One region of the Parabacteroides sp. AF19-14 genome, then DNA from elsewhere that is predicted to be linked to it. Evidence: riboswitches for the same ligand, from Rfam matches in the RefSeq annotation. Region 1 holds a riboswitch; the other holds the start of a gene.

What was found. Region 1 has a riboswitch for cobalamin ahead of DWX33_RS08240 (TonB-dependent siderophore receptor). Riboswitches for the same ligand answer to the same signal wherever they lie in the genome.
Region 2: it holds a riboswitch for cobalamin, as region 1 does, so the genes downstream of both, DWX33_RS07390 (porin family protein) here and DWX33_RS08240 (TonB-dependent siderophore receptor) in region 1, are expected to answer to the same signal.

What each region holds. Positions count from the first base shown of each region.
Region 1 covers NZ_QTMJ01000006.1:112,419-120,150, reverse strand. The annotation lists gene DWX33_RS08245 (putative transporter) at 1-1,660, shown strand, start outside; cobalamin riboswitch at 1,770-1,975, shown strand; gene DWX33_RS08240 (TonB-dependent siderophore receptor) at 2,013-4,016, shown strand; gene DWX33_RS08235 (DUF5074 domain-containing protein) at 4,037-5,401, shown strand; gene DWX33_RS08230 (ABC transporter substrate-binding protein) at 5,401-6,519, shown strand; gene DWX33_RS08225 (FAD-binding and (Fe-S)-binding domain-containing protein) at 6,583-7,732, shown strand, end outside.
Region 2 covers NZ_QTMJ01000005.1:220,407-228,138, forward strand. The annotation lists gene scpA (methylmalonyl-CoA mutase) at 1-1,658, shown strand, start outside; gene coaW (type II pantothenate kinase) at 1,788-2,642, shown strand; cobalamin riboswitch at 2,662-2,865, shown strand; gene DWX33_RS07390 (porin family protein) at 3,157-3,765, shown strand; gene priA (primosomal protein N') at 3,853-6,315, shown strand; gene DWX33_RS07400 (low molecular weight protein-tyrosine-phosphatase) at 6,375-6,866, shown strand; gene DWX33_RS07405 (HD family phosphohydrolase) at 6,973-7,732, opposite strand, start outside.

The DNA.
Region 1 (7,732 bases):
ATGGGGAGAAGGGGTAGGGCATTCTATCCTTTTGTTATCCGTTGTGATCGCTCTGGGGATCCAGCTTGGTAAACTGAAGCTATTCGGTATCTCTTTAGGGATTACCATGGTACTGTTTGTCGGGATCTTTCTCGGGCATTTCGGTTTTACGGCGAATCCGTCGGTCGTTCATTTTTTTAGAGAGTTTGGTTTGATCTTATTTGTTTACTCGGTAGGTATGCAAGTAGGCCCCGGATTTTTCTCTTCGTTTCGAAAGGGAGGGATCACGTTGAATATGCTTGCTTGCGGTATTGTTTTTCTAGGGGTGATTACTGCCTTGATTATACATTATATTACAGGCATTCCTATACCGACAATGGTAGGTATCTTATCCGGAGCAGTGACGAATACACCGGGATTGGGCGCTGCTCAACAGGCTTATTCAGATATGACGGGGATCTCGGATGAAACGATCGCTTTAGGATATGCGGTTGCCTATCCGTTAGGTGTGATCGGCATTATCTTGTCGATGATTTTTATCCGTTATGTTTTCCGTATCTCTTTTGCGAAGGAGACGGAACAATTGGAAGAAGAGACGGATACGGAATCGGGAGGAGAGGCTGTACCTATCTCTTTGGTGGTGAAGAATCCGGCGATTTTTGGTCGTAGCGTAAGTGAGCTATCTAAATTGTTGGAACACCGTGAATTTGTTATTTCCCGTATTTTACGTAACGATACGAATCGGATAGAGATCGTGGCGGGGAACACGGTATTGAATGGAGATGATAAGATTTTTGTTATTACCGCAGAGCATGACGTGGAGGCGATAAAGACTTTTATCGGTCAAGAAATACAGATGGATCGTAAGCAATGGATTCCGGCGGAAAGCCAGTTTATCAGCCGGCGTATTTTGGTTACCCGGTCTGAAATCAACGGTAAGCAATTAGGGGCTTTGCAGTTACGCCGTTTACATGGAATTAACGTGACTCGGATCAATCGTGCGGGGCTGGAGTTGGTAGCTACTCCTAATCTGGTCTTGCAAATAGGCGACCGGGTGACAGTGGTCGGTAGTGAATTGGCGGTGGAGAAAGTTGCCGAGACGCTGGGTAATTCAATGAAACGCTTGAATGAACCTAATTTGGTGACTATTTTTGTTGGTATAGTTTTGGGTATTATCGTGGGAAGTCTTCCTATTAGTTTTCCGGGTATTCCTCAACCGGTGAAATTAGGATTAGCGGGAGGTCCGTTGATCGTTGCGATATTGATAAGCCGGTTCGGTTATCGTTATAAATTGGTTACTTATACCACGCAAAGTTCTAATTTACTATTGAGGGAATTAGGAATCACGTTGTTTCTCGCCTGCGTGGGATTGAGTGCGGGTGAAGGTTTTGTCGATACGATAGTCAATAAGGGTGGTGTAGCTTGGATCGGTTATGGTTTTATAATAACGTTATTGCCTCTACTGATTATCGGTTGTGTGGGAAGGTATTTTTATAAACTGAATTATTTTACGTTGATGGGATTGATTGCGGGAAGTACGACCGATCCTCCTGCGTTAGCCTATTCCAATATGGCGGCAGGAAATGATGCGCCGGCGGTTGGATATGCGACGGTTTATCCATTGACCATGTTTTTGCGTGTGTTGACCGCACAGTTAATGATATTATTCTTTTATACATAGAATAAATATTTTGTTGTTAGTAATGTTTAGAAAAGTGTAAACTCCCTAGCCTTCCGCCGAAGTGATTCGCCGGGGGGCTTTTTTGTTGCTAATCAAAAAGTAAACATGTATCTTTGCGGCCAATCAAGGTGTAGATGTTATCGATTCCGATAATAATCAGTAAAAGGGAATCCGGTGCGAGTCCGGAGCTGTACCCGTAGCTGTAAGTCCTTGGAGCCCCGGCAAATCTTGTTGCCACTGCCTATCGGATAGGCGGGAAGGTAGCCGACAGAGGGTGGACGAGCCAGAAAACCTGCCATGATTTTGTTATGCGACGTTTCGGGTGAAGACGTTGGTAAATCTAAATGTTGCTATGCGAGATTTATATCTTATAAGATGCCTATGCGTTTTTAGCGCATGGTTATTCTCTTTGGGTGTCGCTTACGGTCAACAGATCGATACGACGGCCTATCACGAGCTTTCCGGGGTGGAAGTGGTGGAGAAGGTACGTCCGTCGGTCACCCGTGAAGGTACGCCTTTGCAAATTATGGACCGGGCGGGAATCGATCGCTTGGGAGTACAAGACCTATCCGAGGCCGTGAAACGCTTCTCGGGAGTTACGGTACAGGATTATGGGGGGATCGGAGGATTGAAAACGGTCTCGGTACGTAGCTTGGGAGCGAAGCATACCGCCGTCAGTTACGATGGGGTGACGATTACGGACGCGCAAAGCGGGCAAGTCGATATCAGCCGTTTCTCGTTGGATAATGTGGAGATGGTTTCCTTGTCAATCGGGCAGTCGGATGACATTTTCCAAACGGCAAGGGTGTATGCTTCGGCAGGCGCCTTGAATATACAAACCGGAAAGCCCACGTTTAAAGACAAATCGTTTCATACTTATCTTAAGGTTAAGGGAGGTTCCTTCGGGCTTTTTAATCCTGTGCTGCATTATGATCAAAAATTAGGAAAGCGTTGGAGCGCATCCTTACATGGTGATTTCGTGCGTGCGGATGGACAATATCCCTATACATTAATTAATGGGGAATTGGAAACGAGAGAGAAGCGAAGAAATAGCGATATCCATTCTTTCCATTTGGAAGGTAATCTATTCGGCGATTTTGGAAGGGGAGGCGAACTTTCCTTTAAGGCGTACTATTTTGATTCGGAGCGGGGGCTTCCCGGTTCTGTTAATTTATATAACAAGAACACTTCTGAACGATTATGGGATAATAACTTTTTCGTGCAATCGGGGTATAAGAATGTTCTTAATGAGAAATTTACGCTACGGGCCATGGCTAAGTATAATTATGCTTTTACTCGTTATTTAGATATAAATGATAAATATGCTGCGGGCGAACAAGTCGATTTGAATACACAGAATGAGTATTATGGCTCTGTAGGTTTGCTGTATACTCCTATAAAGTATGTATCGGCGACGTTGACTACGGATTTAACTCGCTCTATGCTGGACAATAATTTTGTGAACGGCCCTAATCCAAAGCGAATGGCCTCTCAATCAGTACTAGCGGTGCAATATAAGAACAGTCGATTCACGGCTACCGCTAGTTTATTGGGAACATATATCACTGATAAAGTGGAGCAAGGGGAAAAACCGGATGATAAGAGGCGTTTATCCCCGGCTGTAAGTTTGTCTTGGCGGCCATTCTCGGAAAGTACTTTGCGGATACGTGCCTCTTACAAAGATATATTCCGGGTTCCTACATTTACGGACTTGTATTACCTCCGTATGGGAAATACAAATTTGAAACCGGAAGAAACTTCCCAATATAATGTAGGGGTAACATGGAGTTCTTCCTGTGGGGATTGGCTGCGGCATTTCAGTATTTCGGCGGATGGATATTATAATACGGTGAAAGATAAGATCGTGGCTTTACCTACCATGTATGTTTGGAAGATGATGAATATGGGCGAAGTGGATATTAAAGGGGTAGATGTAAATTTATCTACACAATTCCGATTGCCCTTACGAATGAGCTTGCTTTTGGCTTCCACTTATTCTTTTCAATACGCGGTTGATGTGACAGATCCGGAAGCTAAGAATTATAAGGATCAGATTCCTTATACACCTCGTCATTCTGGCACGGTTTCCGTAACCTTGGAAAATCCATGGGTAAATGTCTCTTATATACTGACTGCGGTTGGTGATCGTTATGCATTGCCGCAAAATATAGATCGGAACAGGATTGATTCTTATATAGAACAGAGTATTTCTATAAATCGAGATTTTCGTTTTCGATATTTCGGTTTGCGTTTGCAAGGTGAATTGTTAAATCTTGCGAACGTGAATTATGATGTTATTCAGTATTATCCCATGCCGGGCCGTTCTTGGCGTTTAAGTATTTGTTTATCCTATTAGTAAACTATAAAAGTAAAGTAATGAAAAAGAAGAATTTAGTTTGTGTCTCTGCCTTGTGTGCATTGATGTCTTTCTCGTTTGTCAGCTGTGATGATGACAATGAGCCTTCACTGAACATACCAAATGTATCTGTAACTAATGTCAGTTTTACGGATGAGAATCCGGAAGCTTTAAAAGTTAGCGGAACCTTAAATTGGACAGCTCCGTCTTCTGTTGACAATGTAACAAAGTACGTGATTTATGGTTCCTCTGATGGAACCGCTAAAGATATGAAAATTGCGGAGGTAGAAGTTGGAACACATTCATATGCTATTACGGATGTCGTAAATATAGGCTATTTATTAGTTATAGCCGCAAATGCGGAAGGTGAGTCTTCTGTTTATGCTTCCGTAAGAGTTATTGATTTTGTGAAGGATAGTTCTTTCATGGCTTTATATTTCTTGAATTCGGGCAATATGGGAAATAACAACTCTTCTTTATATATGTACGACATAGAAAAGGATGAGGTTGTCCCCGATTATTTCTTGGCTCAAAATGGCAGGGGGCTGGGAGATACGGCACAGGATATGATCGTGTATGGCGATAAGATGTATATCGCGGTATATGGAGAGTCTACGATAGAAGTGACAGATCTGAAGGCAAAATCCATTAAGCAAGTCAAGACAGAGGGGCAGCCCCGTTATATGGTATCAGAGGGTGGAAAAGTCTATATTAGCTATTATAATGGATATGTCGCTCGTTTGGATACCGCATCCTTGGAGGTTGAGGCGAAAGTAAAGGTCGGACGGAATCCGGAACAATTGGCGGTATCTTCTAATAAATTGTTTGTCTCAAACTCCGGAGGTATGGATTACAGTACCGAGGTTGGGTATGATAAAACGGTATCAGTGGTTGATCTGTCTACTTTTACAGAGATAAAGAAGTTGGATGTAGTATTGAATCCCACACGGATACAGGCGGATGAGCAAGGAAATGTATATGTGGTTTCTATGGGTAACTATGCGGATATACCCAATACGGTACAAAAGATAAATACGGAGACTTATGAGGTTACTTCCCTTACGAATTGTCCAAACGCAACGGAGATGGCCTATGAGGATGGCAAGCTATTTCTGTTCTATGCGCAATGGGGAATGTCTAGCCCTGCATTTTTAACATTTGATACAAAGAGCCAATCTGCGGGAACGAGCTTTATTACAGATGGAACCTCAATACAATCCCCTTATTCAATCAGTGCCGTGGGTGGAAATGTCTATGTCGCAGAGTCTGATTATAAGAATAATGGCGATATCTATTGTTTCGGAGGTGACGGTAAATTGTTCAAGAAGTTTGAGGCCGGTTTAAATCCCATGAAAGTAGTCCTCGCTCAAAAAGATAATATCTAATGCGATTACTGATTCTCTTAGGGTTCGCTTTCTGGATGGTGGCATGTACGCCATCCGGAAAGCAAACTTCTTCCAAGGAAGCTCTTTCCTCTGATAGTATTCAATATGCCCAAGGTTTCACGGTTCAGCGCTTTGATACCTATATAATGGTGGAAGTTCGTGATCCGTGGGATAGCACCCGTCTGCTTCAACGCTATTTATTGGTAGACCGGACAAAGTCGGTTCCCGGCGGATTACCCAAAGGGACGATCGTGAAGGTCCCGGTAAAAGATATTGTGATTTATACTTCTGTTCATGCGGCTATTATTGATCAACTGCACGAAACCGATAAGGTTATAGGCGTTTGTGAGCCTCGTTATATGGATACTCCTGCCATACAAGAGGGTATACAGGCCGGAAGAATCGCTGATTTAGGTGAGGCTACCTCTCCGAATATAGAGAAAATGATAGAGATCGGCGCGGAACTCGTGATAGCTTCCCCATTCCAGAACAGTAGTTATGGGCCTGTCGAGAAGATAGGGATACCCATTATCGAAGGAGCCGACTATATGGAGGCATTTCCTTTGGGGCGTACGGAGTGGATTCGCTTTTATGGTTTGCTATTCGGAAAGGAAGAGATGGCCGATTCTATATTTAAAGAAACAGAGCAAGCCTATTTGTCTCTAAAGGACTTAACCGCAAATATAGATAATCGTCCTACTGTTTTGTCGGAGAAGAAGTTCGGCTCTTCGTGGTATGTACCATCCGGAGATAGTTATATGGCTCATCTTATCGAGGACGCCGGAGCCGATTATATGTTTAAGGATTTACCGGGTGCCGGAAGTACCCCCTTAGCATTTGAGACCGTGTTTGATAAAGCGATCCATGCGGATATTTGGCTTGTTAAATATAATCAGTCTTCTGAGATGACCTATAACGATTTACGCTCCGAATATACTCCTTACGAGAATTTCGACGCTTTTAAAAAAAAACGGATTTATACCTGTAATACAGGTGCAGTTCCTTATTACGAGGAATTCCCTATACATCCGGAATATCTATTGAAAGATTTAATCTGGATTTTCCATCCGGAGCTAGTATTCGGGTATTCTCCTCGTTATTTTAGAGAAATGCCCTGATTGTCTTAAAGGTTTCATATCTTTGTTGAAATGTCGTTTCTAGACAAATAAAGGTATTAGACTATGAAGATAAAAAAGGTATATGCTGATGCTTTAACTACATTAGCGAAGGGAACAGATGCCGGGATTTACAGGTTGAATCCCAAACGAGTTGAAATCGTGAGTTGTGAGCAGGATGTAAAACGTGTTCTTGCTGAATGTGAGAAGACTGGTAAATCTGTAACCTTTAAAGCTGGGGGGACCTCTTTATCTGGCCAGACTATTTCAGATTCTGTATTGATAGAAATCAGTCCTGACTATGGAAAGGTTAAGATTTCAGGAGATGGGAGTTTGGCTAAATTCCCTTGTGGTATAACTGGAGAAGAGGCGAACCGCTGGTTGAAACCTTATGCCCGTAAGCTAGGGCCTAGCCCTGCCTCCATCAAATCCGCACGTATCGGCGGGATCGTAGCGAATAACTCGAGTGGTTCTAGCTATGGTATTATCCATAACTCCTATAATACGGTCCGGGATATGGAGATTATCTTTGCGGATGGAGCCTTTTTGGATACTTCTTCGTTAGCGAGTCGCAGGGATTTCATGCAAACGCATATAGGCTTATTGGAAAAGTTGATGAATTTCCGTTTGGAGATCTTGTTGAATCCGGACATGGAAGACCGGATTCTATCTAAATATGAGTTGAAGAATACATGCGGTTATGGAATGAACTCTTTCTTGGATTATACCGATCCATACGATATACTCATGCATTTAATGGTTGGCTCGGAAGGAACCTTAGGGTTTATTTCTTCGGTTACTTTCGAGACAGTCCCGGATGAGTCTTTAAAAGCTTCCGCCTTGATTTATTTCCCCTCTTTGATAGAAGCATGCAGAGCCATAGACCCGTTACGCCAATGCAAGGTGTCCGCCGCCGAGTTGATGGATAGAAACGCCTTACATGCGGTAGAGGATGAACCGGGGATGCCGGAGATATTACATTCTTTACCCGAGGATGCGGTAGCGTTGCTGATCGACACGTCTTCTAATTCGGAAGAAGAACTTCAAATCCAATTCCGGGATATAGAGGAGCGGCTAGCAGATATACAGACCTTATATCCGGTATCATTTACGACCGATCCGAAGCTTTACGCTACTTATTGGCGGGTACGAAACGGTTTATTTACTTCCGCTGCGGGAAGACGGCCACGGGGGACGGTATCTATTATTGAAGATA
Region 2 (7,732 bases), on a different contig from region 1:
GAGGTGTGCTTCCGGTATTGGCATTCTATATCAACGCAGGTTTGGAGCAAGGTGCTAAGTTGGAGGAAATGGCCGGTACGATCCAGAACGATATCTTGAAAGAGTTCATGGTACGTAATACCTATATCTATCCGCCTGAGTTCTCCATGAAGATTATCGCTGATATCTTCGAGTACACCTCTCAGAAGATGCCGAAGTTCAACTCTATCTCTATCTCCGGTTATCATATGCAGGAGGCTGGTGCTACGGCTGATATCGAGATGGCTTATACGTTGTGCGACGGTATGGAATATCTTCGTGCCGGTATCAACGCCGGTATCGATGTGGATGCGTTCGCTCCCCGTTTGTCATTCTTCTGGGCTATCGGTGTAAATCACTTCATGGAGATCGCCAAGATGCGTGCGGCTCGTATGTTGTGGGCGAAGATCGTGAAGAGCTTCGGCGCTAAGAACCCGAAATCATTGGCATTGCGTACACATAGCCAGACTTCCGGTTGGTCATTGACCGAGCAAGATCCGTTCAATAACGTAGGACGTACTTGTATTGAGGCTATGGCCGCTACATTAGGACATACACAATCTTTGCATACGAACGCATTGGATGAGGCGATCGCTTTGCCGACCGACTTCTCTGCTCGTATCGCTCGTAATACACAGATTTACATTCAGGAAGAGACTAAGATCTGTAAGGAGATCGACCCGTGGGCTGGTTCTTACTATGTAGAGTCTTTGACGAATGAGTTGGTACATAAAGGTTGGGCATTGATCCAAGAGATCGAGAGCATGGGTGGTATGGCGAAAGCCATCGAGACAGGTCTTCCTAAGATGCGTATCGAGGAAGCTGCCGCTCGTACACAGGCTCGTATCGACTCTGGTGTTCAGACCATCGTTGGTGTTAACAAATATCGTTTGCCGAAGGAAGATCCGATCGATATCCTAGAGATCGATAATACAGCCGTACGTAACGAGCAGATCGCCGCTTTGAAGGAGTTGCGTGCTAACCGTGACGAAGCCGCTGTTCAAAAAGCTTTGGCTGATATCACGGAGTGCGTGAAGACGAAGAAGGGCAACTTATTAGAGTTGGCTGTTAAGGCTGCCGGCTTGCGTGCGTCATTGGGAGAGATCTCCGATGCTTGCGAGGTGGTTGTAGGTCGTTATAAAGCAATCATTAGAACTATTTCAGGCGTGTATTCATCAGAAACTAAGAAAGACGCAGACTTCCAGAAAGCTTGCGAGCTTTGCGAGCAATTCGCTAAGAAAGAAGGCCGTCAGCCTCGTATCATGATCGCTAAGATGGGTCAGGACGGACACGACCGTGGCGCTAAGGTTGTCGCTACTGGTTATGCGGACTGTGGTTTCGACGTAGATATGGGACCGTTGTTCCAGACTCCGGCCGAGGCTGCCCGTCAAGCTGTGGAGAACGACGTTCACGTAATGGGCGTTTCTTCTTTGGCCGCTGGTCATAAGACGTTGGTTCCGCAGGTTATCGAGGAGTTGAAGAAACTAGGTCGTGAGGACATCATCGTTATTGCTGGAGGTGTAATCCCGGCTCAAGACTATGATTTCTTGTATAAGGCTGGCGTTGCCGCTATCTTTGGCCCGGGTACTTCCGTATCGAAGGCAGCTTGCCAGATCCTTGAGATCTTGTTAGGCGAATAAATAGAGTTTAGACCTTACGGTTTTTAAATAAAGAGAGGCTGGACAATTGATTTTGTCCGGCCTTTTTTAGTATTGTATGCGGGTTTATGTACTTTTGTAGCGATTATTCAATTAAAAAGGGAAAGAATCATGGGAATCGTTATAGGTATAGATGTGGGAGGTAGCACGACCAAGATCGTCGGCGTGGAGGATAAGAAGATCAAGAACCCGATGTTCGTGAAAGCTACCGATCCGGTAACCTCTTTATTCGGAGCCTTCGGTAAGTATATTTATGATAATAACATCTCGCTCTCGAATATAGAGAAAGTGATCTTGACGGGTGTAGGTAGCGCCTATATCGATCAACCTTTATATGGCTTACCAACCGCGAAGACGGATGAGTTCCTTGCGAATGGGCTAGGGGCGCAATATAATACGGGACTGGACAGTCTATTGGTGGTCAGCATGGGAACGGGTACCTCCTTTGTCAAGGTACAAGGCTCCACGATCGAGCATATCGGGGGATTGGGTATCGGTGGCGGAACAATCCTCGGCTTGTCTAAGCTATTATTGAAAACGCATGACTTTCACCAAATAGCGTCTTTGGCCGAGCACGGTTCCTTGAATGATATCGACTTGCATATCCGGGATATTACGCCGCATCCGCTACCCGGCCTGCCGCTGGACGTGACAGCCTCTATTTTCGGAAAAGCGGACGCGAACGCTAAGGTTGAGGATATCGCTCTCGGTATCGTTCATATGGTCTTGCAGACCATCGGACAAGGAGCTGTTTTCGCCTCGTTAAATGGCGATATCAAGAATATCGTATTGATCGGTAACCTGACTCGCTTGCCACAATGCCCGGATATTTTCCCCCGTCTGGAGGAGATGTGCGATGTCCATTTCAAGATACCGGAGTATGCCGAATATCGCACGGCTATCGGGGCGGCTTTATGCTATATCAGGAACCGGGAATATAAGGATATTTTTTGTGGAAAGTGTTAGGCTACATCAAAACTTTATGTATCTTTGCTACATGCTTTGTTCCCTTTCGGCAATCGCCGGATAGGGATTAAAAGGGAATCGGGTGAGAATCCCGGACAGTCCCGCTGCTGTAAGCTTCATAAACGGGTTGAGCAATACTGTTGCCACTGTTCATTCAAGTGAATGGGAAGGCGCTTAAGACCGGAAGTAAGTCAGAAGACCTGCAAGGCGTGTATATTTTCGACGGCTTCGAGGAAAGGCCGGAAGAGAACGCAAGAACCGTATCCGGTTTTTACTATTCTTTATCCAAGGTTTTCTTATCAAGTCGTCTCATGGTTTCGGATAATTATTTTGCCATAATAATTAGGGAAAGAAGCATGAATCTGACCGACGGGATGAGCTCCGTGTGTAAGATGCATGCTTTCTTTGCGTTTAAAGGACTGGGGTATTCCGTGAACACTCTATAGAGAATATTTGTTTATTATTAGAAAAGTGCGTTTATTTGCAACGAGTAATTAACAAAAGAAGTATGAATATGAAGAAAATTGTGGGACTTGTTATGGTTGCCTTGCTAGCGTTGATGGCGCTTCCGGCGAACGCTCAGCTTAAATTCGGTATCAAGGGAGGTGTGAATATATCGTCTGTTCATTTCAACTCGGACGTGTTGAAAGCGGATAACGTAACCGGCTTCCAAGTGGGTCCGATGATCGAGACGACCTTACCGTTGGTGGGTGTCGGGATCGATGCGGCGGTGTTGTATTCGCAAAAAGGTTTGGAGACGACCTCGGCTGGCGGGGTTAAGACTTCGATGAAGACGGATTATATCGATGTTCCGGTCAACTTGAAATGGAAATTCGGTTTACCGATCGTCAAGACGTATTTGGCAGCCGGTCCGTATATCGGTTTCCGTGTAGGCGGTGATAAATTTTGGGATATCCCGGGTTCCGTAGCGGATCAGGTGAAGGCGAAGAATTTCAGCGCAGGTCTTAACTTCGGTGCCGGCGTGGAACTGATCAGTCACTTGCAGGTGGGTTTCAATTATGGTCTGGGACTGACTGATAACTATAGCATTGAGAAGGTGAACCTCTCCGACGGTGCCGGAAAGAACCGTGGATGGTCTATCACGGCAGCGATCTTGTTCTAAATAGGTGAAAATAAAATGAGAGAGGCTGGGCTTTAGAAGTCCGGCCTTTTTTGTTATTTTTGGGCTCGTAATGAAACACCTGTTTGAATGAAATACGCGGACGTCATACTTCCCCTTCCTTTGGAGAATAGCTATACCTATCGGATACCCGAAGATCTGGAGAGAGCCGTGACTCCCGGTTGCCGGGTGATCGTGCATTTCGGGAAGAAACGATATTATACGGCTATCGTCATGGAGGTACACGACCGGGAACCGGTATCCGATTTTGAGACGAAGGAGATCTACGCTTTGCTGGATGCCACGCCGGTGCTCCGCCGTCCGCAACTCCGTTTCTGGAAATGGATATCTTCTTATTATATATGTAAGCTGGGCGACGTGTATAAGGCGGCCTTGCCTTCCGGCTTAAAGTTGGAAAGCGAGACGGCGGTTACTTATAATGAGGATTTCGAGGCCACCGCCCCCTTGCGCCCGAACGAGCAAGCGGTACTGGATGCTTTTAGCGGGGTTTTGAAATTGACGATCTCGGAGTTGGAGAAGAAGACCGGTCTTCGAAATGTTGTCCCGATCGTCTCTTCCTTGATGGTGAAAGGGGCGGTCGAGGTGAGCGAGGAGCTAAAGCGAGGATTCGTTCCCAAGACACAGGCGTTTATCCGTTTGGCCGAGGCTTACCGGGATGAGACGAAATTACAGGCGGTGTTCGAGGATTTGAAACGAGCGAAGAAGCAAGAGCTTCTGCTGGTCAGCTTCTTGGATTTAAGCCATACCTTGAATCCCGCTTTATCGAAGGAGCTTTCCAAGAAAGAGCTATTGGAACGCAGTGGTTATACCTCTGCGGTATTGGAGGGGCTGCTGAAACGGGGTATCTTGGAGAGTTACGAGAAAGAGGTGGGTCGTTTGCAAGTATCTGTCTGCCGCTTGCAAGAGCCGAATCCGCTCAGTCCGGCGCAAGAGAAAGCCTATGGAGAGATCCATGAGGCTTTCAAGACGAAGGAGGTCTGCTTGCTTCATGGCGTGACTTCCAGTGGTAAGACCGAGATATACGTCCGTTTGATCCATGAGGTCTTGCGGCTGGGGCGGCAGGTTTTATATATGTTGCCGGAGATCGCTATCACGACCCAGATCACGGAACGGCTGGCGAAATTATTCGGGGATAAGCTATTGGTCTACCACTCTAAGTTCTCGGATAACGAGCGGGTGGAAGTTTGGAATAAGCTATTGCATAACGACGAGCCTATGCTGGTATTGGGGGTCCGTTCGTCCCTCTTCCTTCCGTTTAAGGACTTGGGCTTGATTATCGTGGACGAGGAGCATGAGAATACGTATAAGCAGCAGGACCCGGCACCCCGTTACCATGCCCGTAACGCTGCCATCGTCTTGGCGGGTATGCACGGCGGTAAGACCTTATTGGGTTCCGCCACTCCCTCCATCGATTCTTATTTCAACGCTACGGCGGGGAAATACGGTCTGGTTGAGTTATCTACCCGCTACGGTGATTGCTTGATGCCGGAGATTATTACGGTGGACGTGAAGGAGCTAAAGCGCAAGAAGATCATGAAAGATACCCTTTTCTCCCCTCTGTTGGTGGAGAAGGTGCGGGAGGCCCTATCCCGGGGCGAGCAGGCGATCCTATTCCAGAACCGCCGGGGATTCGCCCCGATGATCGAGTGCCGAGGGTGCGGGTGGGTGCCTCGTTGCGTGAATTGCGACGTTAGCCTTACCTACCACAAGGCGCATAATCAGCTGGTTTGCCATTATTGCGGTTATACCTACCGCTTGCCGCAGGTATGTCCCGAGTGTAAGGGGACGGAGTTCAAGATGCAAGGCTTCGGTACGGAGAAGGTAGAGGAGGAGATCGCTGGGCAATTCCCAGCGGCGAAGGTGGAGCGGCTGGATTTCGATACGGCCCGTACCCGCACGGCTTACGAGCGGATCATCTCGGATTTCGAGAAGGGGAAGACACAAATCTTGATTGGTACCCAGATGTTGTCGAAGGGATTGGATTTCGGGAATGTCAGCGTGGTCGGAATCCTGAGTGCCGATAGCCTGATGAATTTCCCTGACTTCCGGGCGCACGAGCGGGCTTATCAATTGATGGTACAGGTTAGCGGACGTGCCGGACGACGGGATAAGCGGGGTACGGTGATCTTGCAGACTACTCAGCCGGAGCATCCTTTGATCCGTATGGTGCAGCATTTTGCTTATAAGGAAATGGTGAGCTTGCAATTGAGCGAGCGTAGTATGTTCCGTTACCCGCCTTACTACCGTTTGATCGTCTTGATCCTTCGAAGTCGGAATGAGGAGGCTTTGCAGGAAATGTCTGCTTTATACGCCGAGAAACTTCGTGCTCGTTTGGGTGAGCGGGTGTTGGGGCCGGTTACGCCGCCTATCACTCGGGTACAGACGCTTCATATCAAGAAGATCGTCTTGAAGATCGAGATATCCGCCGGGATCGCTCCGCTTCGTGAGATATTGGAGGGGATTCATGCGGAGATGCAGGGATATGCGCTATTTAAGCAGTTGTTGGTTCATTATGATGTGGACCCGGCTTGAGAATTGAAAATGGAGAATTGAGAATTGAAAATTGAAAATTAAAGGAAAGGAGCTTAGGGATGAAGGAGGAAAAGATACGGTTGTTGTTTGTGTGTTTGGGAAATATATGCCGTTCCCCTTCGGCGGAGGCGGTAATGAAGAAGTTGGTGAAGGATGCGGGGCTGGAAGCTCGGATCGAGATCGATTCCGCCGGGATCACCGGCTATCATGAGGGAGACCGGGCAGATTCAAGGATGCGGGCGCATGCGGCTCGCAGGGGATATTCGTTGGATTCGATCTCCCGTCCGGTACGTCAGTGGGACTTCCATGACTTCGATTTGATTATCGGCATGGACGACCAAAATATAACGGATTTGAAACGGATGGCTCCCGATCTGGAATCCGTCGCTAAGATACATCGGATGACCGAGTTCTCCCGGAATAAGTTGTACGATCACGTCCCGGATCCTTATTATAGCGGTGCCGAGGGCTTCGAGCTGGTCTTGGATCTATTGGAAGACGCTTGCGCCGGGTTGTTGGAATATTGCCGATTATTACGATGCCCATCGTAAGGTTGCTAGAATGCCCATTGTAAGATGCTTATAACTGCGATTATAAGAACCTTACAATAGGCATTATGGTTCTGTGCCGATGGCTGTATGCCTATCTGCTTGATAATTATTGTTTTTTCAAGTCCGGATAGCTGATTCGGGTATGGAACATGGTTTTCAGTTTGTCTACGAATACGCTCTTTATGGTCTCCACGTCCTTGAAGGTCAGCGGAGCGCTCTTTAGCAAGCCGTCGGCGATCTGCCCGTCGATGATCTTGTTCACCAAGGCGCTGATACTCTCTTCGGTATGTTCCTTCAAGCTGCGGGAGGCGGCTTCCACGGAATCGGCCATCATCAGTACGGCGGTCTCCTTCGAGAAGGGATTCGGGCCGGGGTAGGTGAATAGCTCGTCGTTAATCGGCTTGTCCGGGTATTGGTTCTTGAAAGAGTTGTAAAAATACTTCGCCTTGCCACGCCCGTGGTGCGTACGGATGAAGCTGATAACCGCCTTGGGTAACAGGGCCTTCTCGGCGATCTTCACGCCCTCGGTGACGTGGCTGATGATGATCTGCGCGCTTTGGTCGAACGATAACTGGTTATGCGGGTTCACGCTCGATTGGTTCTCGGTGAAGAAGACGGGGTTGCTCATCTTCCCGATGTCGTGATAAAGGGCGCCGGTACGTACCAGTTGGGCGTTGGCGCCGATCTTGGCGGCCGCCTCGGAAGCGAGGATGGATACCTGCAAGGAGTGCTGGAACGTGCCCGGGCAAGTCTCGCTAAGCTTTTTCAAGATCGGGTTGTTGATGTTGGACAGTTCCACCAAGGTGATGTCCGATACGTAGCCGAACGTCTTCTCCAGCATATATACCAATACGTAGGTGAACATG